Regions from separate parts of the Acetobacterium wieringae genome, predicted to be linked through region 2. Evidence: riboswitches for the same ligand, from Rfam matches in the RefSeq annotation. Region 2 holds a riboswitch; each other region holds the start of a gene.
The links. Region 2 has a riboswitch for cobalamin ahead of CHL1_RS02150 (ABC transporter substrate-binding protein). Riboswitches for the same ligand answer to the same signal wherever they lie in the genome.

Region 1: it holds a riboswitch for cobalamin, as region 2 does, so the genes downstream of both, CHL1_RS13735 (hypothetical protein) here and CHL1_RS02150 (ABC transporter substrate-binding protein) in region 2, are expected to answer to the same signal.
Region 3: it holds a riboswitch for cobalamin, as region 2 does, so the genes downstream of both, nikA (nickel ABC transporter substrate-binding protein) here and CHL1_RS02150 (ABC transporter substrate-binding protein) in region 2, are expected to answer to the same signal.

What each region holds. Positions count from the first base shown of each region.
Region 1 is NZ_CP097897.1:2,794,230-2,804,062, forward strand. Features, by position in the region: gene modD (ModD protein) at 1-411, opposite strand, end outside; gene CHL1_RS13710 (heavy-metal-associated domain-containing protein) at 427-645, opposite strand; gene CHL1_RS13715 (ATP-binding cassette domain-containing protein) at 642-1,379, opposite strand; gene CHL1_RS13720 (ABC transporter permease) at 1,373-2,197, opposite strand; gene CHL1_RS13725 (substrate-binding domain-containing protein) at 2,207-2,998, opposite strand; gene CHL1_RS13730 (TOBE domain-containing protein) at 3,192-3,401, shown strand; cobalamin riboswitch at 3,661-3,835, shown strand; gene CHL1_RS13735 (hypothetical protein) at 4,007-4,654, shown strand; gene CHL1_RS13740 (EutP/PduV family microcompartment system protein) at 4,667-5,128, shown strand; gene CHL1_RS13745 (energy-coupling factor ABC transporter substrate-binding protein) at 5,382-5,714, opposite strand; gene CHL1_RS13750 (energy-coupling factor ABC transporter permease) at 5,714-6,478, opposite strand; gene CHL1_RS13755 (energy-coupling factor ABC transporter ATP-binding protein) at 6,594-7,457, opposite strand; gene cbiQ (cobalt ECF transporter T component CbiQ) at 7,482-8,360, opposite strand; gene CHL1_RS13765 (IS110 family RNA-guided transposase) at 8,667-9,833, shown strand, end outside.
Region 2 is NZ_CP097897.1:449,012-458,844, reverse strand. Features, by position in the region: gene cobI (precorrin-2 C(20)-methyltransferase) at 1-708, opposite strand, end outside; gene CHL1_RS02175 (precorrin-8X methylmutase) at 702-1,331, opposite strand; gene CHL1_RS02170 (GHMP family kinase ATP-binding protein) at 1,390-2,064, opposite strand; gene CHL1_RS02165 (cobyrinic acid a,c-diamide synthase CobB) at 2,273-3,634, opposite strand; gene CHL1_RS02160 (heme ABC transporter ATP-binding protein) at 3,714-4,991, opposite strand; gene CHL1_RS02155 (FecCD family ABC transporter permease) at 4,993-6,024, opposite strand; gene CHL1_RS02150 (ABC transporter substrate-binding protein) at 6,119-7,075, opposite strand; cobalamin riboswitch at 7,183-7,375, opposite strand; gene CHL1_RS02145 (sugar phosphate isomerase/epimerase family protein) at 7,381-8,175, opposite strand; gene CHL1_RS02140 (hypothetical protein) at 8,305-9,045, shown strand; gene CHL1_RS02135 (glycosyltransferase family protein) at 9,220-9,783, opposite strand; gene CHL1_RS02130 (glycosyltransferase) at 9,725-9,833, opposite strand, start outside.
Region 3 is NZ_CP097897.1:14,693-24,525, forward strand. Features, by position in the region: gene nikC (nickel transporter permease) at 1-817, shown strand, start outside; gene CHL1_RS00075 (ABC transporter substrate-binding protein) at 814-2,370, shown strand; gene CHL1_RS00080 (ABC transporter ATP-binding protein) at 2,397-3,179, shown strand; gene CHL1_RS00085 (ABC transporter ATP-binding protein) at 3,183-3,938, shown strand; gene CHL1_RS00090 (metal-sensing transcriptional repressor) at 4,029-4,364, shown strand; cobalamin riboswitch at 4,554-4,745, shown strand; gene CHL1_RS00095 (hypothetical protein) at 4,703-4,858, shown strand; gene nikA (nickel ABC transporter substrate-binding protein) at 4,959-6,554, shown strand; gene opp1B (nickel/cobalt ABC transporter permease) at 6,595-7,521, shown strand; gene opp1C (nickel/cobalt ABC transporter permease) at 7,523-8,332, shown strand; gene CHL1_RS00115 (ABC transporter ATP-binding protein) at 8,412-9,245, shown strand; gene CHL1_RS00120 (ABC transporter ATP-binding protein) at 9,238-9,833, shown strand, end outside.

The sequences.
Region 1 (9,833 bases), 1.4 Mb from region 2:
CTTGGTTCCGGGAAATCCCTTCCGGGTTGTCAAGATCGCTGTGTTCGGACTGACACTCTTGGCCATATCCACCATTTTTCGGGTTTTGGTGGCAATTCCCGAACAATTATCAAGAATATTCTGACCCACCTTCCAGGCTTTATGTAAATCTTCGGCCCGTCCCGTGCCGGTAATCAGTTCGTCACCGGCACTGACTTTCTGCCCTGAAGCCACCATCGATTCTGTTTTGATATGTAATCGCTCAAAGACCGAACTGACTTCTTCGGTGCCACAGACAACCGCATCTTCCCGGGTAAAATAAGCAATTTTTCCCGGCTGTTCCCTGACCCCCAAAACCCAGCTGGTCAAATCAATATAGGGAACGTCCTCATTAATTAACTGGTCAATCTCGTTGATTGATATAAATGACATCTTTTTTCCTCCGTTTCAGGTGATTATTTTGAATGCTTTGCCTTCGATTGTTTCGATGCTGTCTTTGATAGTATCGTTGATGATCCGCTGCTCGTCAAATAGAATTGTAACGGACTGATAATCATCGCTGACCTCAACCTGACTGATACCATCCTGTTGTAGTAATACTTCCGTAATTTTCTTGACACATTTGGGGCACATAATTCCGTCTACCGCAAACACTTGCTCTTTCATTCGTGCACGCTCCTTTCATAATTGCTACCCAGAAACTGATTGATTTCTTCATCCTGACACCGCTCGAATAAGTCGGTACTTTTTCTGATAGCTTTTAATTCGCCATTGACCATAATGCCGATTCGGTTGGCCATGCGCTGGGCTTCATTGAAATCGTGGGTCACAAATAGAATCGTACACCCGAAAATGTCATGAATTTTATTAATCTGATCATACATGTTTTCTTTAGTTGCCGGATCCAGAGATGAAAAGGGTTCATCCATCAAAAGCAGCTGCGGGTTTAAAATCAAAGCCCGGGCCAGTGCTGTTCGCTGTCGTTCGCCACCACTTAAGGTTCCGGGATATTGTTTTAGAATATGGCCGATGGATAATATTTCCGCCATTTTATCGACTCTTTCTTTTTGAACGCCTTTGTCTATCTTGCGGATTTTTAAGCCATAGGTAATATTATCAAAAACAGTCATATGGGGAAACAAACCAAAGTCCTGATAGACAAATCCGATATTTCGCTTTTCCAGCGGTACATCGATGACGGGGATCCCCTGAATCATTACTTTTCCGGAAAATTTCCGGTAAAATCCTGCGACCGATTCAAGCAAAACGGTCTTACCCGACCCGGTTCTGCCTAAAACCGCAAAGATCTCTTTCTCACCGATGTTTAAGTTGATCTGATTCAACTTGAATTTTCCCAGTTGGACGGAGTAATTGTTAATTTCAACCATTGCATTTACCATCTATTCACATCCTTCATCCGGCTTTCTTGCTTATTTTTTCGACCGATCCAATTCGTCAGAAACAAAGACAGCAGCGAAATGATCAGAATCACTGTCGCCGAAGCCATTGAGGCTCCGGTATCACCAGTCGCCAGATTCAAATATATCGATGTCGTCAATGTTTCGGTTTTCATCCGCGTCGCACCGACTAGCATCAGGGTCGCGCCAAACTCGCCTAAGGCTCTCGACCATGTCAGAATAATCGTTGAAAGAATACCATTTCGGGCGAGGGGCAGGGTAATGGTGATAAATCGCTCCCACTTTGTCGCTCCCAGACTACCGGAGATAAATTCCAGCCGCTCATCAACTTCTTCAAATGCCGTACGAATAAAACGAATGGCAAACGGTAAATTGACAACTGTCTGGGCGATAATAATCCCGTTTTTATCAAACACGACTTTAAACCCCAGTTCTTTTAAAGCTTTTCCAAAATCCGAGGAGAAAATAATCAATAGACTGAGTCCTAAAACGAGATAGGGCATCGACAGCGGCAGTTCAATTATCATTTGACATGCCCTTTTAAATGGAAATACGGTCCGGGTTAATGCATAAGCAGTCGGTATCGCCAGCAACATACAAATAAGCGTCGCAATACTGGCTGTATATAAGCTTAGCCTGATGGAGAACCGTACTTCCTCTGAATAAAACGCGGCCCCTAAATAAGGGATCCCTTTAAGTACAATTGCCAATATCAACGCCGTCGTAAAGATAATGACAATAAAGGTAATAATAATGGTCAGGATTTCAAAAAAATCAAAGGTTGATATTTTCCCTCTCATACCAACAGTCTAGTTGAGTACTTCGTAACCGTTTTTTTCCCAAATCGTCTTGACCGGATCCGAATCCAGATAGGTCATAAACGCCGCCAGCGCTTCTGTATTGGCACTGCTGCTTAATTTAGCTGCCGGAACTGTTTTTACATACGCATTGAGGTCTGGGGTATTGACAATTTCAGCATTGGCTGGCACATTTTCTTTCCAGACAATAATTGCATTGCATTCGTCCACCGACAGGGCGTTGGCTATTTCCGGGGCTGTTGCAGCCCGGGCAACGACGTTCACATTGTTTAAAATGCCCAGGTCGGTTAAGGCTTTATTGGCGATCTTACCAATCGGTGTCGCTTCACCATCCCCCAATACGACTTCGACCCCGGCCCCGGTTAAGTCGTTTAAGCCAGTGATGCCAAGCGGATTGCCGCTTTTTACCGCTAACACCGGAATGTGTTTAACCAGATCGATGCTTTCGCTCACCTTATCCTGAACCGGTTTGAGCTCATCAGCCGAGCCAGCAATAAACAAATCACCTTCGCCAGTTGTCTGAATCTGATTCTGGCTTTGAGCGGCGTTGGCATAAACCACCTGGATATCACAACCGGTTTCTGCTTTAAACTGATCGGCAATCTCACCAAAGGGTTTGGTCATCCCGGCTCCGCAGTATACAAACAGTGTTTGACCATCAAGGCTTTTTGTCGTATCAGCCTTTTCTTCGGCCTGACTTGAATTGCTGCCACAACCCGACACCAAACCGAGTAGTGTTCCCATTACCAATAAAATCGCTAACCATTTTCCTCTACGTTTCACTCAACTTCTCCTTTTGATTCGCTTAGTATTGTTTTGTTTTGTTATGAATGTTATTATATTGTATACCCTTCTTTTATGTCAAGAAATCATTTCGGTTAAATTCACTTCGCTGTTTAACACTGTTTTGTCTAGCTTAAAATGGGTAAAATTAAAAAGGTAGTATTTAATACCTTGTGGGAAAGGGGGTGTCAAAATGAAATTAAGTGCAAGAAACCAGTTGAAAGGAAAAATTGTTGCAATTGAAGATGGTGCGGTGAGCGGGATCGTGAAAATTGATATTGGAAATGGCAACATTATTTCAGCAACAATTTCCATGGCGGCAATCAAAGATCTTGGATTAGTCGTCGGCGGTGATGCAACTGCGGTCATCAAAGCAACATCGGTTATGGTTATGGTTGACTAGACGAATCTCAATTCAAAACACAGAAGCGGATAGCAATTCCGTTTCTGTGTTTTAGCGTAGCTGATCCCAGGATATTAGGGATATTCGCAAACAAAACATTTCCTTTGTTATCGATCCGTTACCATTTTTTCAAAACTCTTTTAATTTCCGGTAAGGAATTCTCATGATTTGCAAATAAGCTTTAAATTCAGTTATTGTCTCTAATCCAAGGATCTTTACCTTCATCTTGAAAAAAACAATAATAGACTTGATTAACACCCATTTTTAGTTTATTATTGGCATAGAAAAGCATTTACAAAAGGAACGCGGTGAAAATCTGCGACAGTTTCTTTGCTACTGTAAGGAGAATATGGACGTATTCAGTCATTGGGAAAACCGAGAAGGCTGGGTGCAGAAAGTCCCTCCAAGTCAGGATATTTTTGTAAACGCATCATCTGTTTGAAGCTTCAAAGAAGGCTGCAAAATGTGAGCAGAAAACGAAATGACGTTCTCCTTTAATTGATGACGTCACCGAAATAGTCCCGCATTTGTAAACCTTTTTTTGAAAAGGTTTTTTTATTTTTGCAGAAATGAAAAAACTGAACACTCAAGAAAAGAGGAAAAAAATGAAAGACGTTGTTATCAAAAAGATTCCCATTGGAACAGATATTGAAAAATTACTGGGAAAGAAGCCCCTTGAGGCGGATTCCTCTGCCTATGAAGAGTACAGCTATGCTGCGAATATTTTAAGCCAACGGTTTAAACCCCGGGCCATTCTAAAAGAATGTCCGGTCAAAACAACCACCGGCAACACGATTCTGATCGGCGACCACGTATATAAAAGTAAGATCCTGAAACATCTCTTGTCGGACAACCAAAAGGTGTTTTTGTACCTGTTGACCATCGGCGACATGCCAACCAACCTCATTCAGACCGAAAAATATCTGGTAAATTCGCTTAAACTTCCCGTTATGACTTCCGCAATGCGATATCTGAAAAATACGATCCAGCTGGAGCAAAGCTTTGATAAAATCGGAATGGTCAATCCCGGACTACTCCCGGACTGGTCGATTGAGGCCAATCAGATTATCTTCAATACCTTTGGTAACACCACCAAAAGCATCGGTATGGAAATAACCAAATACAGCACCATGCGCCCGCTTTACAGTTCTTCCGGCATTCTTTTTGAAGATTTATTGGATTACTGCGAGTGTCAAACCTGCCCCATCGATGCCTGCATCGGCCGGGAAGCACGTTTTGTCCAATCAGCCTAACGGAGGATTTTTATGGCAAATAATAAAAACCGCATCGCTCTGATCGGTCGGATTGGCAGTGGCAAAACCACCTTATTCCAACGGCTGACCAATGAATTGATCACTTATGGCAAAACTCAGCAGGTCAGTTATTCTGACCATTTTATTGACACTCCCGGCGAATTTGTTGAACTACCCTGTTTTCGACCCCAGGCCATCAATGTGACCTGTGATGCCGGACTGATCGTCCTGATTAATTCCAGTACCGATCATCAAAACTCGGTTCCGCCCAATTTTGTCTGTACCTACAACATCCCGGTGATCGGGGTCATCACCAAGATCGACCACAGGCATAGCGATCTGAAACGCAGTCGTCGTTACCTGACTTATGCAGGTATCCATCCGGATAAGATTCATCCGGTCAGTGCCCTCACCGGTGAAGGGATCACTGAGCTTAAAGCGGTTATTCAGAAATATGTCACTTTTGAAATCTAAGTGAGAAAGCACACAATCACTTGAATGATAAAGCTACCCACTGATATTACCCCAGGCAGACAAAATCCCTATTTGACCAGCCAAATAGTATTTTCTGCCTGAACACAAACGATTCAAAGACACTGATTTCTTGATATCGTTTAAAAAAGCGCGTTAATTTCATTGTGAAAATAACGCGCTTTTTTATAGACGCACGCAAATAAAACCTAATTTAATTTTTCGTTTCTTAAAAGGATCTGCCGCTAAACTGAACCTATTTCGTTTTTTTCTTGCCGGTCTTGCCTTCTTCCTGCTTCTTGCGTTCAACAAAGCGACCCATCACAAAAGCAATAATACCGACACCGATACCGGTTTGGATGCAGAAAAACAAGCTTTCCACTTCGCCGGGGATTTCACCATTAATGGCCGTTTCAAAAATAGGGGTAAACCAGGGTTCATATTCGGTTCCGGTAATCTCTGAAACCACCCCACTACCGGCATCATCCGATCCGCCAAATTCCGCATCCTGCAGGATAAACAGGGGCACCAGAGCAATCAATACCACCAATACTAAAAGACCAATTACCGTTTTTCTTGTTGCTGTCATTATTTTACACCTCCGGTAAGATATCCCAAATCATTAAGTTCTGGTTGCGCATAGGTTTCCAGGCCGATAATGATGACCACGGTCAGAATCCCTTCAATAATCGCCAACGGCAGCTGAGTTGGTGCAAATACTGCCAGAAATTTTACCATTGAGGCCGCAACTCCGCCGCTTTCAGAGGGATAGGCCAAGGCCAACTGGAAAGCGGTGATACAGTAAGTAAACAAATCCCCAATTGCCGCTGCCAGAAAAACCCCGACATGGCGATTGATCTTTATTTTTTTACAAAGAATGAAAATACCATAGGTTACAAATGGTCCGGCAATCGCCATTGAAAAGGTATTGGCTCCCAGCGTCGTCAAACCGCCATGGGCCAGTAAAATGGCCTGAAATAACAGAACAATGATGCCCAGAATGCTAACTGCTGCCGGTCCAAAGAGAATTGCTCCCAGCCCGGTTCCGGTCATATGGGAACAGCTGCCGGTAACAGATGGAATTTTTAACGATGACAACACAAATACATAGGCACCGGCCATGGCCAGCAGGGTGATGGTTTTAGGATTTTCCTTGAGGGTTTTCTTAATTGACAGATAACCGGCAATTAAAAAGGGAATGCAGATTCCCCCCCAGGCGATACTGAAACCAACGGGCAGATACCCTTCCATAATGTGCATGGCACTGGCCACCGGGGTAAATCCGAAAACCAGGGCAATGGCTGCTACCACGGCAACAAATCTTTTTTCTCTAATGTTTAAACGTGTGTTCATAGTTCCTCCTCTTGTTTTACTATATATTAAGGGTTTGCAAAAACCGTTGAGCGCTCATATTAATTTTTGCAAAACCTGCTTAATCTTTAATAATTGTATCCCTTATCGTTACTCGCTAAATCATCGGTACTGATGATTCAGGATAATACAAATTGTTTTCCAGCAAAATCTTCAGTTCCTTGGGGGTGGTGGGATAAGCATCAGTGTTCTTTACCATTTTTTTCTCCACCAGCATTTCATAGACATCCAACATCGTCGGCCGCTTCAGATTGGCCTGTTTAAGAATTTCCCGGTTTTTAAAAATCTCCAGCGGTGTCCCATCGGCGATGATTTTCCCCCGATCAAAAACAATCGCCCGCTCGGCCCAACGGTAGGCAAAATCGACATCATGAGTGGAGATCAGCATCGTCTTGCCTTCTTGCCCCAGCTTGACCAGCACATCTTCCAGCATTTGAGCATTGAGGGGATCCAGGGCTGCGGTCGGTTCATCAAAGATAATCACTTCGGATTTCATGGCAATAATATCGGCAATGGTGACCCGCTTTTTTTCGCCGCCACTCAAATAGTGGGGTGGACGATCCTTAAAATCGAGAATATTCATGTAAGTCAGGGCCTCATCGACCCGATGGATTACTTCTTCCCGGGGCAGTTTTAAATTCATCGGACCAAAGCCAACCTCAGCCATCACTGTGGAGGCAATGATCTGGTTATCGGCATCCTGAAAAACAATGCCAATGTTTTTTCGGAGTTCTTTTAAATTCTTTTTATTAATGACGGTACCCTGATAGCTGATTTCGCCATGATCGGCCTTCAGCACCCCATTGGCATTAAGAAAAAACGTCGATTTTCCGGAGCCGTTGGAGCCAATCACGGCAATCTTTTCGCCTTTGTAAATATCGACACTGACCCCTTTCAGGGCCGGGTTACCGGTTCCATAACTGTAATGAAGATTATTGACTTTAAGTATTGGCTCTCTCATCGATTGACCTTTCAAATTGAATCCTTATTTTGTAACATACCAAAGCAGCAGCAGAAAAAGCATAAACCCGACGGCGTAGATCACCTGACTGATCTGAAACGGTTTTTCATCCTCCAGAAAAACCAGGTCGCCTTCATAGCCTCTGGCTTCCATGGCGGTATAATAGGTATTGGCCTTTTTAAGGGAAAGTACCAGCATATTGCTGGCGACATTGCCAAAGGTTTGGCAGGAGGTCTTAAAATCGCAATAACCCTGCCGGGAATCGGCGGAATTGCGCATGTTGTTAAATACGTCCAACAATATAAAAATATAGCGGTAAATCAAATTCATCAGTTCAATGATCAGCTTGGGTACATGGGCTTTTCGCAGTACTCCGATAATTTCAGAAGTTGGTGTCGATAGGGTCATCATAATCATCGCACTGATCGCCCCAAACACTTTCATCATCAGAAACAACATTTCCTTAAGCTTGGCAATCGACGTATACAGGTAACCAAAGCCGAGATAGAGATTGAACTGGCCAATTGGCTGGCTTGAAAAATCAATGCCGATGGCAACGGTACTCAAAATGATAAAGGTAAGCGGAATCATCAGCACCGACAGATAAGCTCCCAGCGGTAAGCCGCCTTTGACAACTGTTAAATAAGCCATGCTGACAATCACCGCCAGCGAGACCAGCTGGTTATTAAGCACGATGCAAAGCAGCAGGGTCAACCCTGAAAAGGCCACTTTAAAGCTGGGGTTCCAGTCTCTGATTTTTGAGGCATAAGCATAATAATCAATGGCTGATCCTTCGCCGTGTTTGTGACCGATTTGATGATGATGCTTGTAATGATGATGGCTGTTATCGCTTTTTTCATTCGTTCGGACAAAACCAAGCCGTTTGGCTGAACTGTTTTCCATCTGCACCCATCCTTTCTACTACAATATATTTATGGTCATAGTACCTAACAACCAGTTAGGACATTATCCATCTTGTTGCTTAAGCTGTTAGAATGTAAGAGCAATAGGTATATCGTCTGCCTTTCTTGGACTTCGCGTCCGTAAAAAAGACTGATAACCGGCTCCTCATTCGCAGCGTTCGTTTTATGCAGGTTGAACTGCTGTCCTACAGTACGTTCGTGTCACACCACAGTAGATTGAATAGGCAATGAGTAAAACTGGTGTTTATCCATTGCAATAATTTTAAGGAGTGACAAATTTATGAACATGAACGCAGTAGGTATTGATGTTTCCAAGGGCAAAAGCATGATCGCTATTATCCGCCCGTATGGTGAGATTGTTTCTTTGCCTTTTGAGATTCGCCACACTTCCAAAGAAATCCGTTCTCTCATCAACCAGATCCAATCCATTGACGGCGAATCCCGCATCGTTATGGAGCATACGGGTCGTTATTATGAGCCACTGGCACGTGAGCTTTCTCAGGCAAATCTTTTTGTAAGTGCCATAAATCCTAAGCTTATTAAAGATTTCGGTGACAACTCTCTACGTAAAGTCAAATCTGATAAAGCAGATGCTATTAAAATAGCGCGTTATGCTCTTGACAGTTGGAATGATTTGAAACAGTATAATCTTATGGATGAAATACGTAATCAGTTAAAAACAATGAACCGTCAGTTTGGTTTTTACATGAAGCACAAAACGGCTATGAAAAATAATTTTATCGGCATACTTGATCAAACCTATCCAGGTGTCAATACTTACTTCAACAGCCCTGCTCGTGATGATGGCAGCCAGAAATGGGTTGATTTCGCTGCTGCATACTGGCATGTAGACTGTGTTCGTAAAATGTCTCTTCACGCTTTCACCGTCCATTATCAGAAATGGTGTAAGCGAAATAAGTACAACTTCAGTCAATTAAAAGCTGAAGAAATCTATGGAGCAGCAAAGGAACTTGTTCCTGTACTTCCTAAAGATCATTTGACCAAACTCATTGTGAAACAAGCTGTCGATCAATTAAACATTGCTTCCAAAACTGTAGAATCACTTCGTACTCTGATGAATGAAACCGCATCCAAACTTCCTGAATACTCAATCGTCATGGGAATGAAAGGTGTTGGATCATCTCTTGGCCCTCAGTTGATTGCTGAAATCGGCGATGTTACACGGTTTACACATAAGGGTGCTCTTACTGCCTTTGCAGGCGTTGATCCAGGTGTTAACCAGTCTGGAACCTATGAACAAAAAAGTGTCCATACTTCCAAACGAGGTTCTTCGTCTTTGCGTAAAACGCTATTTCAGGTCATGGATGCTCTTATCAAAACCAAGCCACAAGATGATGCTGTTTATCAGTTTCTCGACAAGAAACGTGCTCAGGGTAAACCTTACTATGTTTACATGACTGCAGGCGCTAATAAGTTTCTGCGTATCTACTAT
Region 2 (9,833 bases):
GGTCGATAAGTAAGGAATCTTACCCTTTAACACCTCAATATCCCGGATCACCTGCTGGGTTTCCATGCCAATGTTGGACACCAGCACAAAACTTTTCTCCAGCCCTCGGGCTTCCAGCTCCGCTGCCATCCAGGCATTGTTGGCAGAAATCTTCATCACCACAATGTTCTGGTGGGCATCCAGAATTGCCCGGATTTCTTCCTCCGGCTGAGTCATGGCTACAATCCCTAACGACTCTTCGCCCTGGGTCAGCGGAATATTCAGTTGGGCACCTAAATTGCAGAATGACGGCACCCCGGACAGGGTGACCACTTCAATGTTGCGTTTTAACAGATATTCCATCACATAGGAATAAGTACTAAAGACCATTGGATCACCCAGGGTAATAAAGGCGACATCTTTGCCCTGGTTAAGGAGTACCTCTATTTCGTCGGCATTCTCCTGCCACTGTTTTTCAAGAGCTTCCCGTTCTTGAGACAGGGAAATCATTGGGAAGTTCATTTCAATGACTTTTGATAAATCGGAAATGTGGCTTTTAACTATTTCAAAGGCAACACTGGTGCTGCCCATTTTTTTTACCGGTGTAATCACCGCATCACAGGCATCTAAAACCTTAGCCGCCTTAACGGTCAGCAGATCCGGATCGCCGGGACCGACTCCGATGCCGTAAAAAATTCCTTTTTTTGCTGCACTCATGATCTTTACCATTCCCTTCCCAATTGATAAAGCATGGCGTTAAGAATAGCAGCCACTACTGGACTGCCACCTTTACGGCCGTTGATTCGGATGACCGGGCTGTCAATCTGATCCAAGGCTTCTTTTGATTCGGCTGCACCGACAAAACCGATGGGGGCACCAATGATCAAGGCTGGTTTGGCAGTACCCTGTTTGACCTGTTCAATTAATGTATAGAGCGCAGTTGGCGCATTACCGATGGCAAAAATACCGACGCTGTCGTCTTTTAAGGCTTTTTCCATGCTGACAGTTGAGCGGGTAACGCCACGTTCTTTCGCTTCAGCAGCGACATCGGCATCATGAACGTAATTAACAATTTCAATGCCGTGATCGGCCAGTGCTTTTTTATTGACGGCGACCTGAATCATCCGGGTGTCGGCGTAGATTTTTTTGCCCTGTTTCAAGGCTTCCATCCCACTTTCATAGCCACCATTTAAAATTTCCAATAAATCGGCATATTCAAAATCAGCGGTGGTGTGAATGATTCGTTTAACCATCGGGGCAATCGCTTCCGGGAAAACCTTGTCTCCCAGTTCTTCGGTAATAATCTCAAAACTACGCTCTTCAATTTCTCTCGGGTTGTTAATGTATTCCATCTTGTCTCGCTTTCGTAAATGAATTTTTTTATTTATTGCATCAATCGATGCTCTATTTTTACACCGTTTCGGTGATAATTTTTATTCCGCCGGGGATCAGGCGATTGTGATAGATTTCGGCGTAAACCGAATCGGGAACAAATTTTTTAAAGGCCTTGTGGAAATCCTCTTCCTGAAAATCACCCTTGTCATACATAATCCCAATCACCGTGCCACTATGGCCGATGACGGTGCCCAATCCGCCAAAATCCCGGGACAAATCAATCAGGCAACTCAGATAGTTCTTGTTTAACCGTTTCTGGTTAAGCAGAGCGCTCTTGGTACAAGCCGCGCCGATATCTTTCAGGCTGTTGGTGCGCACCCCTTGTTCAAACTGAGCGACAATTTCGGCAAAGGTTTCTAAATCCTCTGGTGAATAGTCATCCTGGGTTTCATTAAAGGTCATGGTATCAATGCCGCCATGAAAATCAACAATCAGGATGTCCGCCGACACGGTGCCGTCAAATTCCTTTAGCACCGAGCCACTGATATGATTAAACAAATTTAATTCTTCAAACATCAAATTATCGGAGGGCTCAATGGTCGTGCACAGGGCACCGATCTCTTTGGGGGTCAGACCCAAGTTAAAATATGCCGAAAGTCCGGCGGCCATGCCGGCAATGTCAGCGGTACTGCTGGCCATGCCTTTCTCCAGCGGAATCTCGCTGGTCATGGTAACATGCAAATGCTCCATTTCCGGCTGGGGAATTGCGAAGTGCCGGAAAACTGCTTCGACCAGTTTTTTTGTTTTGAGTTTAAGACACTCAATATTCCCCGGACCTTCTTCAAGAATAATCCGGGAATAACGGTCAATCGGGCTGGATACCAGACAGGGGCTGCCATCATACCAGCCCTGGATGTATTCATGCCGCAGGTGCCCGGGGTTTTAACTGTAACCCGCCTCATGCCTGCCCCGCTTGGTGCTCAAGAGCCACATTTAAGAGACTGGTTAAAAACAGCGGATTGCTGTAAAAATGAATATGAGGATAGCCAGCCAGAACGTTTTTCTGGCGATAGCCGCAAGTCCAGGTTTTACCTTTTTTGGTGATCACATAGGCAGTCGGCAAGGCTTCGGTGGTACTCACCAGACTGTGATGAAATTCGTGTCCCCGGATCTCGATGGTTTTGCCGCACAGATAGGCGGCGATATTGACATAGCCAAACCGCTGCAGCCGTTTGGTCATCTGGGCATCGGCCTCGAAAAAGCCCACTGCCGGATTGGTTTCACCGCTGTTTAAGGTCATCGAGTTGGTTAAATACATCAGCCCGCCGCACTCGGCATAGCAGGGTAGTCCGGCTTCCAGCTTACTTTTGATATCGGCGATCATTGCGGTGTTGGCTGCCAGCTCGGCGCCGAAGATTTCCGGAAAGCCGCCGATATATAGGCCGTCGAGTGATTCAGGTAGACTTGCATCATTTAATGGACTGAATTCGACCACTTCCACCCCGGCATGCTTAAGCGCCATAAAATTGTCATCATAGTAAAAATTAAAGGCCCGGTCTTTGGGCACACCAATGCGCAACCCCTGATATTTAGTGGCATAGTCTGAAAAGGGATCGGCAAACGGATCGACCAGTTGGTCGTGCTGGCTGATTTTCCATAAGGTATCGAGATCAATATGGGCTTCAGCCAGCTCACCGGCCTTGTCCACCTTGTCCCGGAAATCAGCAATCTCTTCCACTGGCACCAGCCCCAGATGACGGCTGTCCATAACAATATCGGGATTGTTGGGGAAATACCCCAGACAGGTCACATCGTTATAGGCTTCTATCATTTCTTTTAATAAGAGATAATGGGATTCGGTTGAGATCCGGTTGATGATGACCCCGGCAATTTTGGTATCGGGATCAAAATCGACATAGCCTTTAACCATTGCCGCCGCACTTTTGGCCATGCCCCGACCATCGATGATTAGAATCACCGGCGCATCAATGGTTTTAGCCAGATAGGCGCTGCTGCCGACATCCGATTCCAAACTATGGCCGTCATAAAGACCCATCACCCCTTCAACGATACCCAGATCTTTTTCTGCCAGACGACGGGAGAATAACCCCCGGATCGTTTCTTCGTCTAACATCCAGGTATCCAGATTAATGGACGGCTCGCCGGTTACAAAGCGGTGAAACATCGGATCAATGTAATCCGGCCCGGTTTTGAAGGGCTTTACCCTCAGTCCCCGTTTCTTGAAGGCTGCCATGATGCCCATGGTGACGGTTGTTTTGCCGACGTTACTGCTGGCTCCGGCCAGCATAAAATAATTCATAATTGTGTCTCCTTTTTCCAATGACATATCTCGTTATTCGCATTCACTGATCGACCGCTAAAAACCGTTTAATACGAAATTATTTATCTTCAATTAGCGTCAAGGCTTTAACTATTTCAATAAATTCCTGATGATCATCAATTTCATTAACCGTCTTGTGCTTTTTGATCGCTTCCAGCCGCTTTTGCAGCTGACCTTCGGTAAAATCATTATTCAGACAATTGCGGTGGAAATATATCTCCCCCGGTAGCTTTTCCAGACCGTTTAGATTTGTAATGTTGCCGTGGCCAAAGGGCAGATCAGAAATCAGAATCAGGTCGCTCTTAGCCATAACGGCCAGGTTTTTAACCTGTTTTTCACTGCTGATGACCGTAAAGGGGCTTTCTTCAATCATCGGAATCCCCAGTACATCACAGATAGTCCAATCATCGCTGCCCTGGTTGACCACCCCGGCGGTGAGCTGATGACCCATGGCTTCGAGTTCTTCAAGCACCTGGGACGCCCTGTTGCCGCCGCAAATCACATGAATCCGCAAGCTGCGGTAGTCCTCCGATTCTTTAATCACCCGCAGGGGAATAATTTCCGGTTTTCCAAACAGCTTGTTCTCCTTGATAAACATTTTCATCTCATAGACTTTTTTAAGGTTTTCTTCGGTGATCACATCTTTGGGGATGCCATCGACAATCGCCTTGCCGTCTTTCATTAAAATCAGGCGGTTACAGTAACGGGCCGCCAGATTAATATCATGCAGCACGGCCACCACCGTCATCGATTTTTTCAGATTGAGATCGCGAATCAGCTCCATCACTTCAATCTGGTGGTGGATATCGAGGGCCGAGGTCGGTTCATCCAACAGAATAATGTCCGGTTCCTGGGCAATCGCCCGGGCAATAATCACCCGTTGTTTTTCCCCGCCGCTGAGATTATTGTAGAGCCGTTTTCTAAACGGGAGGGTCTTGGTAGCCCGCATCGCCTCCGTCACAATGTGGTAGTCATTCTGACTTTCCCTGGTCCGATAACTTAAGTAGGGGTTTCGTCCCATCAGAACAATATCCTCAACGGTAAAATCATAGTCGATATCAAAGGACTGGGGTACCACTGCAATCATCTGGGCCCGTTCCCGTTGGCTATAGCTGGTATTGTCCTTTTCTTCCAGGGTGATGACCCCGGATTTCACCGGCAACAGACCAGACAAACATTTGAGCAGAGTCGACTTCCCGGTGCCGTTAGGACCGATCAGGCCGACAAACTCACCCTGGCAGATGGTGGCGTTAAAGCCCTGCAGGATGTCTTTTTCACCATAGCCGGAGACCACATCCTTAAAATCCAGCATGACTTTTGGCATTAATCGTTCCATCTCAGGCACCTCCCTGCTTGCGTTTTCTAAGCAGATAGACAAAGAAAGGCCCGCCAAAGGCGGCGGTGATAATCCCAACGGGAATTTCCTGCCCGGCCACCGTTCGGGCCAGGGTATCGCAAAGAATCAGAAACGCCCCGCCAAAGAGCAATGAGAATGGAATGAGTACCCGGTGTTTGGGCCCGGTTACCAACCGCACAATATGTGGCACCACCAGTCCCACAAAGCCGATGATCCCAGTTACCGAAACCACCGCCGCCGTCAGCAGGGACGAGGTAATCAGAATTTTCTTTTTTAACCGTTCGGTATCGACGCCCAGCTGGGTGGCGGTTTCCTCGCCCAGGAGCATGATATCGAGCTCCCGCACTGAAGTCAGCATGATCATCCCGCCAATCAGCACATAGGGCAGGACTGTTAAAACCTGATCCCAGCCCTTGCCGTTTAAACTACCCATGATCCAGAACATAATCTGGGTCATCTCTTCCTGATTAAAAATCATCAGTAGATACATAATCGCACTGATGGTTTGACCAATGGCAATCCCGCTGAGCAGCAGTGTCGCCACCGGTACCTTGCGCCCAACCCGGGAAATATTATAAACCACCAGAATCGTGGTAAAGGAACCAACAAAGGCTAAAATCGCCGTACCATTCATTCCGAACAAACTGCTGGAAAAATTCATGACAATACCAATCGTCGCCCCCAGCGCCGCCCCGGAGGACACTCCTAAAATATAGGGGTCGGCCATAGGGTTTTTAAAAATGCCCTGGTAGGCGGCGCCACAGATAGCCAGCACTCCACCGGTAATAAAGGCCAAAATAATCCGGGGCAGACGGACATTCCAGATAATCGCAATGGCCCCGTCACTGATATTTTCCATCCCAAGATCGATATGAAAAATCTGATCCAATAGAATTTTATTGGCATCCCAAAAAGAAATCGATGCCACCCCCAATAAGGTACAGACGTAAATGATGATGATGCACATGGCAATGGACAGGATGATGCCATATTTCTTGACGGTATTCTTCATGTATTCTCCCACTAATCGTTTTGTCTGTTCACCCCCTGAGTCTCTCTACTTAAGAAAACCAGGGGGCGAACAGCCTTCGCCCCATCAGACAAACTTATTTGGTAAATATTTCCGGATAAATGCTTTCGGCAATTAAGGCCATCCCCTCAATAATTCGGGGACCGGGCCGCTGAATCATATCACTTTCCGGGGTCAGGTATTCAAAGTAGATCAGTTGATCATTAATGATCGCATTGATCTTATCAAAACCAGCGGTGGCTTTAACATCCTCCGGTTTGGTATAAAGCGAAATATAAACATCCGGATTATCAGCAATGATTTCTTCGGTGCTGAGCTGCGGCCATTGTTCTGCTCCATCAGCGGCAATATTGACGGCGTTCAAATCGGTCAGCATCGAATCCAAAGTGGACCCGGGACCAGCGGTATAGAATTTTCCGATATCAAAGAAAACTGACTTTTGGGTTTTGGCAGTCTTCGCCTTTTCGATTAACGCTTCTCGGTCAGCTTGCATTTTTTTAACTATTTCAGTCGCTTTGTCGTTGGCATTGGTGACCTCGCCAGCCTGAACAATATTGGCCAGGACGCCGTCAATATTGGCAGCATTAAAGGTAATTACCTTGGCGCCAGTGGCTTCCAACTGTTGTTTGATATCATCGGAGACAAAATCCGAGGCCACCACAATATCCGGTGCCAACTCAATAATTTTTTCCAGGGTTGGTGCGTTAAAACTACCAATATCGGTCACGGCTAAAGCGGCTTCGGGGTAATCACAGTATTTGGTCCGTCCGACGACCTTGTCCCCCTGATCCAGGGCAAACAGGATTTCGGTTGTTGCCGGAGACAATGAGACGATCTTCTGGGGTTCTTTTTCAATGGTCACTGAATTACCGGCATTATCGGTTACCGTGACCGGGTAAGTAGTCGAGCCGCTTTTTGTTTCGACGCCTGATTCATCCGCTGTCGTTTTGCCTGGCTGACAGCCGGTAAAGGATACCATTAAAGCAATCACAGCAAGAATCACCAACCAATTTCGCATGCTTTTCTTTTTCATTTTCGTCCTTCTTTTTCTTTATTTTTTTGCATTTTTTTTGCAAAAATAAATCCAGCTTCCTGTGGAGGCTGGATACTAAACAAACGGTTTAATCCTGTTCTTCCCACCGAAGAATATCAATGATTATGAGTGTCCTGACTTATGCGTATTCTTGATTCTCACTTCCCATCCTTAAAGACAGTGGCACAAAAATCTCGTTGGCAATTACAGTAGCGGGGGCTGTAGAGGTCTTCCACCTCTTTCCTCATCACTTCTTTATTTATATTAGTGGCAGTGTATCATAGAATCGGCAACTTTTCAATTGATTATTTTTGCGGTGGTTTTTCATCATTTATGGCCAGACTCTCAAGCACCGCCCGGGCAAAATCAAGCGGTTCCTTTTCCCGCCAGTCTTCATTGGCCAGCACCTCGTAGGAAATGGTCGTAATCGTTGGCACGGTCAGAATTTCGGCCATTACCTGATCTAAGGGAATGCTGCCTTCGCCGGGAATCCAGTGACGGTCAGCCTTAAAATCATTGTCGGACAGGTGCAGGGCCTTAAGCCGGTCTTTATGCTTTTTTAGAATCCGGCCGCAGTTCTGTTCTTCCAGAAAATCGTGGGAGCTGTCATAGCACATCCCAAAGCGGGGGGCATTAATCTGATCGAGCAGATAACAAAGCAGATGCTGGCGGGAAACATTTTCCACCGCCAGATCGACATCGTATTTTTCGGCGGCATCAGCCAGCTCGGAGAAGAAGGCCAGGCCTTTATCGAGATCCGGCTCAAATTCATCGAGATCATTGGTGTGCATCACCATCGCCGGGATTTCAAAAGCCTGGCAATCTTTGAGATAATCTTTGAACATCTGCAGCTTGGGTTTTATCTCCATCCGGGAGGCGGTCCAGATGTCGCTGTAGCCGATAAAGGGGGCATGGATATTGGTGATCCCCAAACCGTTTTTTCGAACCAACTCCGGGAATTCTTCTTTTTTTAAGGCCCAGGGCTCAAACTCATCCTCCCAGGAAATCATCACCTCATCAAAACCGGCATCGGCAATGATTTTGATGCGGTCTTCAAATTTCATAAAATAGCCAAACCAGGAAAACATACTATACTTCATAATGGCCTCGCATTCTCAAATAAATTTAGTTTTTTTGCTGATATTTACCCATGCCCTTCAAATTGCCACTCTGGTCATCTTTTAAAAACTGCGCTATAATATCTCTAATACTAAAATTGGAGCGTATTCATGAAAAAATATTACAAAGGCATTCTGATCGGCATTGGCTTTATCGCCTTATCCGCCATTCTTTACTATTCGCATTTTTTGATTTTCAAGGATTCCCATCATATCTTTTTGTATCTGCTGGGCGACATTGCCTTTTTACCGATTGAAGTCTTGCTGGTTTCGGTAATTTTTCATAAGGTCATTGAAGATAAAGACAAAAAAGAACGGCTCAAAAAAGTCAACATGGTGCTCAGTGTTTTCTTCTCTGAGGCTGGTGTCGAACTGATGCAGTTCTTTTCCCGGGAAGATCAACACCTCCCAGATTTTCGCGAATTTCTGCTGATCAAACCGCAGTGGGATAACCGGGATTATAAAAACGCCCTGAAGAATCTGAAGGGGATTCGCTATCATCTGAGTTTTTCCGGGCCCTGCCTTACGAATCTCAGCGAATTTTTAACGTCGCACCGGGAGCTTTTTTTAAAACTGCTGGAAAACCCGTTTCTGGTTGAGCATGAAACCTTTACCGACCTGATCATGTCACTTTCTCATGCTGAGCAGGAACTGTCCAGCCGCAAAAACCTGCTAACGCTCAATGACAATGATTACCGCCACCTGATGACCGATATTGAACGGGCCTACCAACTGCTGCTGGTGGAATGGCTGCTGTATATGAACCACCAGCGCAAGTCCTATCCGTTTTTGTACTCTTTTTCGATCCGAACCAATCCCTTTGATCCCCAGGCCGAAGTCGAAATTCAATAACCAACGTTCTTCTCAACCTTTAGGGTTATCGCTCAACTACCGTACCGACCAATTGTTAATCTGTTGTTCGCCGCGGAATCGGACAGGCGATGCCATGTCCGCTCCGATGCGTACAACATGATGTAACAATTGTCGGTACTGGGTTATCTTGAGACAACAAATAGCTTTTTGATCTTACTCGCTGATCGTCTCCACCGACTCGATGGTGTATTTCTGTTTGCTGAAAACCAGCTCCATCAGCATCGACAAGTATTTGATGATCACCGCCAGAATCACAAAGACGCCGAAAAAGCCAAAGACAATCACCAGCATCATCGAGGTATAGCCGGACACCACGTCTTCGGTAACATAGCTGACCAGGGTATAGATGCCAATGCCAAAGGTGGCTACCATCATAAAGACCGCTGCCAGCAGGGTCATCTTATAGGCCACATTGGTAAACAGAATCAGCGAATCGGCGGCCATTTCTTTGCGTTGATAGCGGGTTTCCTTATCGTAGCCCTTGGTGCAGGAGCGGTCATTGTCGTACTCGATGGTGTCGATCTTCAGGCCGCAGTTGGCGTAAACCGCCTTACGGTAGGGAATCGTCTTGCTCATCGAATGGACCCGGTTAATCGCCCGGCGCGACAACACCCGAAAGTTTTCGGTTCGCAGGGGATGGGGGCTGCGGGAATACCGGTTAAAGACCGCATAAAAAAGTCGCGAGGTCTTGCGGTACCCATTTTTTCGGGGCGGCATTGACGATATCAAAACCGGTCAGGCTGTGGTAATAGACATCCATCATCAGC
Region 3 (9,833 bases), 430 kb from region 2:
GACGAAATTCTATCTTTTTCTGACCTTGGTAATAATTTTATTGCTGGTGGCAGCCCTGGCACCCCAGATTGTTCCCTATGATCCCTATGCTCAGGATCTGATGCAGGCCTTGCAGCCCCCCAGTCCGGAGCATCCGCTGGGGACGGATCGCTATGGCCGGGATATGTTGTCCCGGGTGATAATGGGGGGACAAACCACTATTTATTCGGCACTGCTACTGGTAGCGATCATCACCGGATTTGGAACCCTGGTGGGGCTATTCTGCGGGTATCAGGGTGGTAAAATCGACTCGTTTATCATGCGGGTTTCAGATGTCTTTCTGGCGTTTCCGGGAATGGTTTTTGCCATTGCCGTGGCTGGTATCTTAGGTGGTGGACTGATCAATGCGGTGGTGGCGCTGGCTTGTATTTCCTGGCCTAAATTTGCCCGGTTGGCCAGAGGGCAGGTGCTGGCCATTAAAAATATGCCTTATATCGCCGCCGCCAGGCTTAGTGGTTCCGGTTCGATCAAAATTATTTTTAAGCATATTTTACCGAATATTATTGGCCCGATTCTGGTAACGGCCACCCTTGATATTGGAACCATGATGATGGAACTGGCGGGATTGTCCTTTCTGGGTTTAGGGGCAATGCCCCCAATTGCCGAGTGGGGTTCAATGATGAGTGAAGGGCGCAGTATGCTGCAGACATCGCCATGGGTAATTTTAGCACCCGGTTGTGCTATTTTTATATCAGTAACATTATTTAATTTACTGGGGGATACGGTCAGAGATGTCCTGGATCCCAAGACTAATAAGAGAAAAAAGGAGAAAAAATGAAAGTAAAAAGTAAAATTCTGGCAGTCCTGCTGACCACCACACTGGTTGGCGGGATGTTGACTGGCTGTGCCGGTTCGACCAGCACCAAAAGTGCGGAAGAAAAGGTATTTAATTATGGAACCGTAGCCTATAGTGTCGGTAATTCAAATGTGGGAATGAATCCACATGAATCCTACATCGGTTGGTCAACCCTGCGTTATGGGGTCGGTGAAACGCTCTTTAAGTTTAATGAGAAGATGGAGTTGGAGCCCTGGCTGGCCAAAGATTATGAACAGATTGATGACTATACCGTTAAAATCAATTTACGGGATGACGTTACCTTCTCCAATGGCAAGAAAATGACCGGAGAAGCGGTTAAAGCCTGCTTTGATAACTTGATTGCCGTTCATGATCGGGCCCCCAAAGATTTACAGATTAAGTCAATCACCGCCGACGGACAAAGCATCACGATCGTATCAGATAATAAGGTACCGGCATTGGTAAATTACCTCTGTGACCCCTATGGCTGCATCATCGATATGGAGGCTGGGGTAACGGCGGATAAAAACGTCGTTGGAACAGGACCTTATGTGGCCAAAAATATCACTGAGACCGAAATCAATCTGGAAGCCAACAATGACTATTGGGGTGGAAAGCCAAAGGTTGGAAAGGTAAATATCAAGAGTATTGTCGATGGCGATACCTTAACCATGGCTCTGCAAAGTGGCGAAATTGATGCGGCCCAGGGTCTGCCTTATGCCAGTCTGGAACTGTTTCAAAATAATGATGACTTTACCATCAGTTCCACCAACACTTCCCGGGTTTACCAGGCTGCTCTAAACTATGATTCAGCGGTGATTAAAGACGATGCCGTTCGTAAAGCCATGGCCATGAGCATGGATAAGGACGGTTTTACCACGGTGCTGTTAAAGGGCAATGGAACGCCAGCAGTCGGTCCCTTCCCGGCTAACTTTACATTTGGCGGCGATGTGGTTAAGGACACCGGTTATGACATCGACGGCGCCAAAAAAGTGCTGGAAGCAGCAGGCTGGATTGATTCTGATGGTGATGGGATACGGGAAAAAAATGGCCAGAAATTATCGATCAAGTGGCTGACCTACACCTCCCGTCAGGAGTTGCCGCTACTGGCCGAATCGGTTCAGGCCACCTATAAACAAGCCGGGATTGATGTACAGGTCAACGCCACCGATTCCTACAAGGATTTCCTGAAAGCCGGCGATTATGATGTTTTTGCCAACGCCTTTGTAACTGCGCCCACCGGAGATCCCCAGTATTATTTCACCACCCATGTGGTTGATAATTCTGACTACAACCGGGGACATTACCATAGCGACAAGGTGGAAGCCCTGGTTGCCCAGCTGCGAAGCGAATTTGACACCGAAAAACGGGCAACGCTGGCGGTTTCAATTGCCCAGCAAGTTCTTGATGACAATGCTTATATCTACGCCTCTCATTTAAAAATGTCTTTTGTGATGAAAAAGGGGGTAACCGGCTTTACCGCTCACCCATCAGACTATTATGAAATCACAGCCGATCTGGACATTAACGAATAAGTCGTCCCGATCAGAAGAGAGGGTTTATGCAACAACCATTACTGGAATTTCAAAACGTTGAAATATCCTATGACGGCGAGCCGACGGTTTGGGGGTTTAACTTAAAAATGCAAGCAGGCGAGATCCTCGGGATTGTCGGCGAGTCCGGCAGCGGCAAAAGCACCCTGATCAAGGCGGCCATGGGTCTTCTGGGCCCGGATGGATTGGTCAATCGGGGCGAGATCGTATATAAGGGGAAGCCGGTTCTTGATCTTGATGATGAAGCATTGCGGATGCTGCGGGGACCAGAAATGGGGATGATTTTTCAAAATTGTGGCAGTGCCCTGTGTCCAATCCGGACCATTGGCGAGCAGCTTTATGAAACCATGGCCCAGCATGGCGTCAGTGACCGCCGGCTGGTTCGGGAAAAAGCCACAGCTCTGTTTAAGAAGATTCATTTATATGACACTGAGCGGATTTTAAAGAGCTATCCCTTTGAATTATCCGGCGGGATGAATCAACGGGTCGGGATTGTCATGGCAATGCTGCTGGAACCGGAGCTGCTCTTTGCCGATGAGCCGACCTCGGCGCTGGACGTCACCGTCCAGGCCCAGGTGGTCCGGGAACTGATGGCGATGCGGGAAGCATTTGGAACCGGAATTGTGGTGGTGACCCATAATATTGGGGTGGTGTCATTTATGGCCGATACCGTGGCGGTGATGTGCAAGGGTAAGCTGGTTGAATATGGCAAAGCCCGGGAGGTGATTGATCATCCCCAGCAGGATTACACCCGCCAGCTGATTGCGGCCATGCCCCGGATAAAAAGGTGAGACATGAACAGGATTTTAGCAGTCAGCAATTTAAAAAAAACCTATACCAAAGGAAAAACCACCATTTGTGCGGTTGATGAGATTAGCTTCCATGTCGAAAAAGGCGAATGTCTGGCCCTGGTGGGCGAAAGCGGCAGCGGTAAAAGCACGGTTGCCAAGCTGATCACCGGACTGGAATCGTTGGATGGCGGTGAGATTGTTCTGGATGGCAAAACACTTAAAAACCCTAAGGGAAAAGAACTGAAACGGCTTTACCATCTGGTTCAGATGGTCTTTCAGATGCCGGTGGATTCCTTTAATCCCCGGATTCGGCTGGGGGAAAGTGTCATGGAAGGGCTGATCAATCAGGGTATGGGGCGTCGGGAGGCTAAAAATAAAGCCATTGACTATCTGGAAATCTGCGGCCTTGGCCCGGAATTTGTTAGCCGTTATCCCAGTGAGGTCAGCGGTGGCGAGTGTCAGCGGGCCTCAATTGCCCGGGCACTTGCCCGGCAACCCCAACTGCTCATCTGTGATGAAGCGACCAGCGCCCTGGATGTAACCGTCCAGTCTCAGATTATGGCACTCCTAACACAATTGCGAAAAGATCAGGGGATGTCGCAACTGATGATCTGTCATGATCTGGCCCTGGTGCAGCAATGCTGCGACCGGGTGCTGGTAATGCATCAGGGGCGGGTGGTGGAAGCCGGTACCCCGGATGAGGTGATTGCCAATCCCCGGGAAGCCTATACAAAAAAACTGATCGATTCGATTCTGTAAAATATGAAAGGGCATCTCCCCTTGGGTGGTGTCCTTTTTCTATATCTGTTATAATGGGTTAAACAGATATAGAAAATGAGGTGAACGGAGATGCATAAACATCAGGAAGAATGGAATGATGCCGGACATGATAGTAGCCACGGCGGAGATCACCATCATCATCATGAACATACCCAAACCAAATCCGTGTTGAATCGCCTTTCCCGGGCTGCGGGTCATCTTGAATCGGTGAAAAAAATGGTCGAATCGGGAAGAGACTGTACCGAGGTGCTGATCCAGTTGTCGGCGGTGAAGTCAGCCATTAATAACGTCGGTAAAATAATTTTACAGGATCATATTGAGCATTGTATCGTTGATGCGGTGGAAAATAACGACGAAAAGGCTTTGGAAGAACTCAGAAAAGCAATTGACCGCTTTATGAAATAATGGCTGTGGCTAAAAACCGGGTAAAACGCGACTGGCATGGAACGATATTCCAAAACAGAATATCATTTCCACAAAAGAGACTTGCATAGGTGGTTTAAGCATGTTAAAATGGCAAACAGAAACAATGAAAGACACCTGATTGTGGCATTGTTTCTGTTTTTTAGTGTTTTTTAAAACACCGACAACGAATTAAATATTAATAAAACAGGTGCCGGCAGTAACGAAGGGTTACAGGCCGGTGAAAAGGGAAGAGGGGTGAAAGTCCCCCGCGGTCCCGCCGCTGTAAAAGAAGAGTTCCTCCAGGAATGCCACCAGAAATGGGAAGGCAGGAGGTAATGTTGACGCTTGAGCCAGAAGACCTGCCTGCTTTAATTACTCAGACTCTACGTGCGATAGAGGAGGTGTTTTTTTTTGCAGGCTTTTTGCGACCTCGCTATCTTTTTGGAGATGGTGAGGTTTTTTTATGGAAAAAAGCATCAATATTGCCACAGTGAAGTCTTACATTGTGATAGAGCGGGGTTTCTTTACCAGAATGTGCAATGGTAAAAGCCGAGCAAATCAAATAAATAAGTATTTTTTGAGGAGAAAAAGAAAATGAAATTAAAAAAGGGTTTAGCGGTGGTAATGACTGCCGTGTTGTGTGCCGGAATGTTTGCCGGTTGCTCAGGAGCGTCCGCTAAAAGTGATGTGTCGACTAAAGAAGCGTTAAATTATGCCTGCACCAAGGATATTCGGGATATCAACCCGCATTTGTACTCGGGTGAAATGTCAGCCCAGAACATGGTGTTTGAAGGCCTGACCAAGAATGAAGGCGGAGAAGTGAAGCCAGCTCTGGCTGAAAGCTGGGAAATTTCAGCAGATGGACTGGAATACACCTTTCATTTAAGAAAAGGGGTCACCTTTACCGATGGTGCGCCGTTTAATGCTGCCGCAGTCAAGCTGAACATGGATGCCATTCTTGGTAATGCGGAACGCCATTCCTGGCTGGACATGGTTAATGAGATTAAAGAAAATGTGGTGGTCGATGACCACACCTTCAAACTGGTCTTAAAGCATCCCTACTATCCAACCCTGGTGGAGTTGGGACTGACACGACCCTTCCGCTTTATTTCGCCCAACTGTTTTGTCAATGGCACCACCAAAGAAGGGGTTAGCGGCTATATCGGGACCGGCCCCTGGGTCTTATCGGAGCATGTCGACAATCAGTATGCCACCTTTACGCAGAATGAAACTTATTGGGGTGACAAAACTAAAATTAAAACCATTAACTGGAAGGTCATGCCAGATTCCCAGACGATCCTGTTAGCTTTGCAAAACGGCGAGGTCGATTTACTTTTCGGAGCCGATGGTGATCAGGTTGATCTAGATTCCTATAAGAAGTTGGAAGATGAAGGAGCCTACAAAACCTATATAAGTGAGCCGGTCGCTTCACGAGCGATTCTTATCAATAGTAATTCACCGATTACCAAAGATATTAAAGTTCGAGAAGCCATTGAATATGCCGTAAACAAGGAAAACATCATTCAGGGAATTTTAAATAACTCGGAGGATCAGGCCGATACGCTACTGTCTAAAGATGTTCCCTACTGTGATATCGATTTTAAAACCATCGCCTATAATCAGGAAAAAGCCCAACAGCTGCTCGATGAAGCCGGTTGGAAACCAGGAAGTGATGGGGTTCGGGAAAAGGATGGTCAGAAATGTGAGATTACCCTTTCCTATAATTCCAAGAACGCCCAGGAAGGTACCATTGCCACCTCCATTCAGGCCGATCTGGCAGCCGTAGGCATCAAGATGAATATTCTTGGGGAAGAAAAACAGGCCTTCCTGGATCGTCAGAAAACCGGGGATTTTGATCTGCAGTATTCGCTATCCTGGGGAACCCCTTATGATCCCCAATCCTATGTTTCATCATGGCGAATTCCCGCTCATGGAGATTATCAGGCTCAGGTTGGTCTGGAAAAAAAGCAGTGGCTGGATGAAACCATCACGAAGATTATGATCGAATCAGACGACAGCAAGCGGGCCGACATGTATAAAGAGGTACTGACCTATATTAATGATCAGTATGTCTATGTCCCGATTTCCTATTCAAAAACCAAGGCAGTGGGAATCAAGGGACTTGAAGGGGTAAGCTTTAACGATTCGCAATATGAAATCCCCTTCGAAAAAATGTACTTTTCCAATTAATCACCAATTTTGATTATCGAAAACAAAAGGGAGTAAGACCATGAAGCAATACTTCGTCAAAAGGCTCCTGTGGATGATTCCGATTTTGATCGGAATCTCCTTTTTTGCCTTTATACTGATTAATTTAAGCCCCAGTGATCCCGCTGAGGTGGCAATCCGGGTCAATGAGATCACCCCAACGGCTGAAAATGTCGCCCAGATGCGGGAGCAACTCGGTCTCGATGATCCCTTCTTAACCCGCTACGCTACCTGGCTGGGCAATGCCCTACAGGGTGATTTTGGTCACAGTTATGTCAATAATAAACCGGTAGCACAGGAAATTGCCAAGGCTCTGCCGCCAACGCTCTATCTGGCTGGGGTATCCTTATTGATCATTGTGGTTGTTTCAGTGGGGGTTGGGGTTTTATGTGCGGTAAAGGAAGATAGCCTTAGAGATAAGGCCTTACGGGGGATTGTCTTTGTGGGAACCGCTATCCCCGGTTTTTGGGCCGGGATACTCCTGATGTGGCTATTTGCCGTTAAGCTCAAGTGGTTGCCAACCAGCGGGATGACGGCTCCCGGTGCTGTCATTTTACCGGCAGTAACCCTGGCGCTGGGGTATATTTCCACCTATGTCCGGCTGATCCGCAACACTATGATTCAGAACAAGCGGGAAAATTATGTGCTGTATGGCCGGGTTCGGGGTCTATCAGAGAAGACCATCACCCGGCATGTTTTTAAAAACTCACTGCAAACTTCGCTAACCGCTTTGGGGATGTCAATTCCGAAGTTGATTGCTGGAACCGTGGTGATTGAAAATATTTTTGCCTGGCCGGGTATCGGTAGGCTTTGTGTGACCGCTATTTTTAATCGGGACTTTCCGATGATTCAAGCCTATGTCCTGATTATGGCGGTGTTGTTTGTTTTTTGTAATTTACTGGTCGATATGGGATCGGTCTGGATTGATCCCCGCAGAAGGGAGGCCTGAGATGGTCGGTTTTTTTAAACGTTTCCGTAAAGATAGCCTGGCAATGTCTGTCAGCTTTTTTCTGGGGACGGTGATTCTGCTAGCTGTTCTGGCACCCCTGGTTGCGCCCTATGATCCGACTGCCCAGAACATTATCAATAAATTTCAGGGGCCGTCGCTGGCTCATTGGTTTGGAACCGATCAACTGGGTCGGGACGTCTTTTCCCGGATTTTATATGGTGGCCGGGTCACCATTCTGGTCTCGCTCATGACCATGGCGGTAACGATTTTAATCGGCACGGTGCTGGGGGTGCTTGCCGGTTATTTCCGGGGCCGGCTTGATGATGTGATAATGCGGATTTGTGATATCATGCTGTCTTTTCCCAGTGAGGTGCTGATTCTGGCCATTGTGGGAATCCTCGGAACCGGAATCGCCAATATTGTTCTGGCCACGGTGATTGCCAAATGGGCCTGGTATGTGCGGATGATCCGGGCAATCATCATTCAGTTTATGGATAGTAACTATATCCGATTTGCCAAGGTATCCGGCTGTTCAACCGGACACATCATCAGAAAACATCTGTTGGTTGGAGCGCTGGGGGAGATTGCGGTGCTGGCGACACTGGATACCGCAGGAACAATTCTCAATATATCAGCCCTGTCCTTTCTGGGACTGGGGGTGCAGCCGCCCACCGCCGAGTGGGGGATGATGCTCAACGAAGCCAAAAATGTGATGACCACCAATCCTGGCCAGATGCTGGCGCCGGGCGTGGCGATTTTTATGGTGGTGGCAGCCTTTAATTTTTGGGTGACAGTATTCAGGAAGCGATGAATCCCAAGATCGACAAGGTCTTTAAAACCAGGCGATCATTGTTTGGGGCGATGTTTGGGCGCAAAAAGGCGGTGATCGAATGAGTGTAATTCTTGAGGTGAATAATTTGCGGGTAACTGATTCGCGGGATCAGGATGAAATCATTCATGATATCAGTTTTTCAGTGGCCAAAAACTCTTGTCTGGGAATTGTCGGGGAAAGTGGCAGTGGTAAATCGATGATCACCCGGGCCCTGTTGGGAATCACCAACCCCTGGTTAAAACACCAGGGAAAGGCCGTTTTTAAAACGTCCGGTGAAGCCATTGATTTGCTCAGACAAAACGAAGATACCCTGCGGGAAATCCGCGGAAAACAGATTGCCATGATTCTCCAGGATGCCATGTCGGCCTTTGATCCGATCACCAGAATCGGCGATCAGATGGCCGAAACCTTTGTCGAGAATAAGGGGCTAACAAAAAAGCAGAGTATGAACCTGGCGAAAGAGGCCCTGGCGGTGATGAATATTCGGGAACCGGATCAGGTAATAAAAAAGTATTCCCACCAATTATCCGGCGGGATGCTGCAGCGTTGCATGATTGCCACCGCCCTGGCAATGGAGCCGGAGTTGATTATTGCCGATGAGCCGACCACCGCCCTGGATTCGATTAATCAGGGACAGGTTGTGGAGGAGTTTTTAATCATCCGCCAGAAAATTGGCACCGCCCTGATTTTTATTTCCCATGATCTGGGGGTGGTTAAGCATCTTTCCGATCAACTACTGGTGATGAAAGATGGGGTAGCGGTGGAATATGGCGACGCTGTTGACATTTTTAAAAATCCCCGGCATGCTTACACCCGATATCTGATTGATACCCGACTGGAATTGACACACGCTTTTCAGCGGGCGATGAAAAAAGGAGACCACCATGGCTAATCTGCTGGAAATAAAGGATTTGGAAAAAAGCTATCTGCAGGTAGGAACAAATTTTAAGGGAGCCCGGAATAAAATCCTCAATGGTGTTAATTTAAGCATCACTGCTGGCTCCTGTGTTGGCCTGATTGGTGAAAGCGGCAGTGGCAAAAGCACCCTGGCCCGGCTGGTGATGGGGCTGGAAAAGCCGGAGAAAGGCAGTATTTTATTTGAAGGGCTGCCAGTCAGACAGTGGCTTAAAAATAATAAGGGAAAAATGTCGGTGGTATTCCAGGATTATACCGCTTCGGTCAATCCCCGCTACACCGTAACAGAAACTATTGCTGAACCGCTTTGTGCCAGTGGTGCAGAAAAAGATTTGGATTGGCACATTGAGCAACTGCTGGTGAGGGTAGGGCTGGAGCCAGAGGTCAAAAACCGTTACCCCCATGAACTCAGCGGTGGGCAGCTGCAACGGGTCTGTATTGCCCGAGCCATTGCCACGAAACCCCGCTTTATTGTGCTGGATGAAGCCATCAGTTCACTGGATGTATCGGTTCAGGCCCAGATTTTAAAGCTGCTTCATCAACTGCGGGTAGAGATGAACATCAC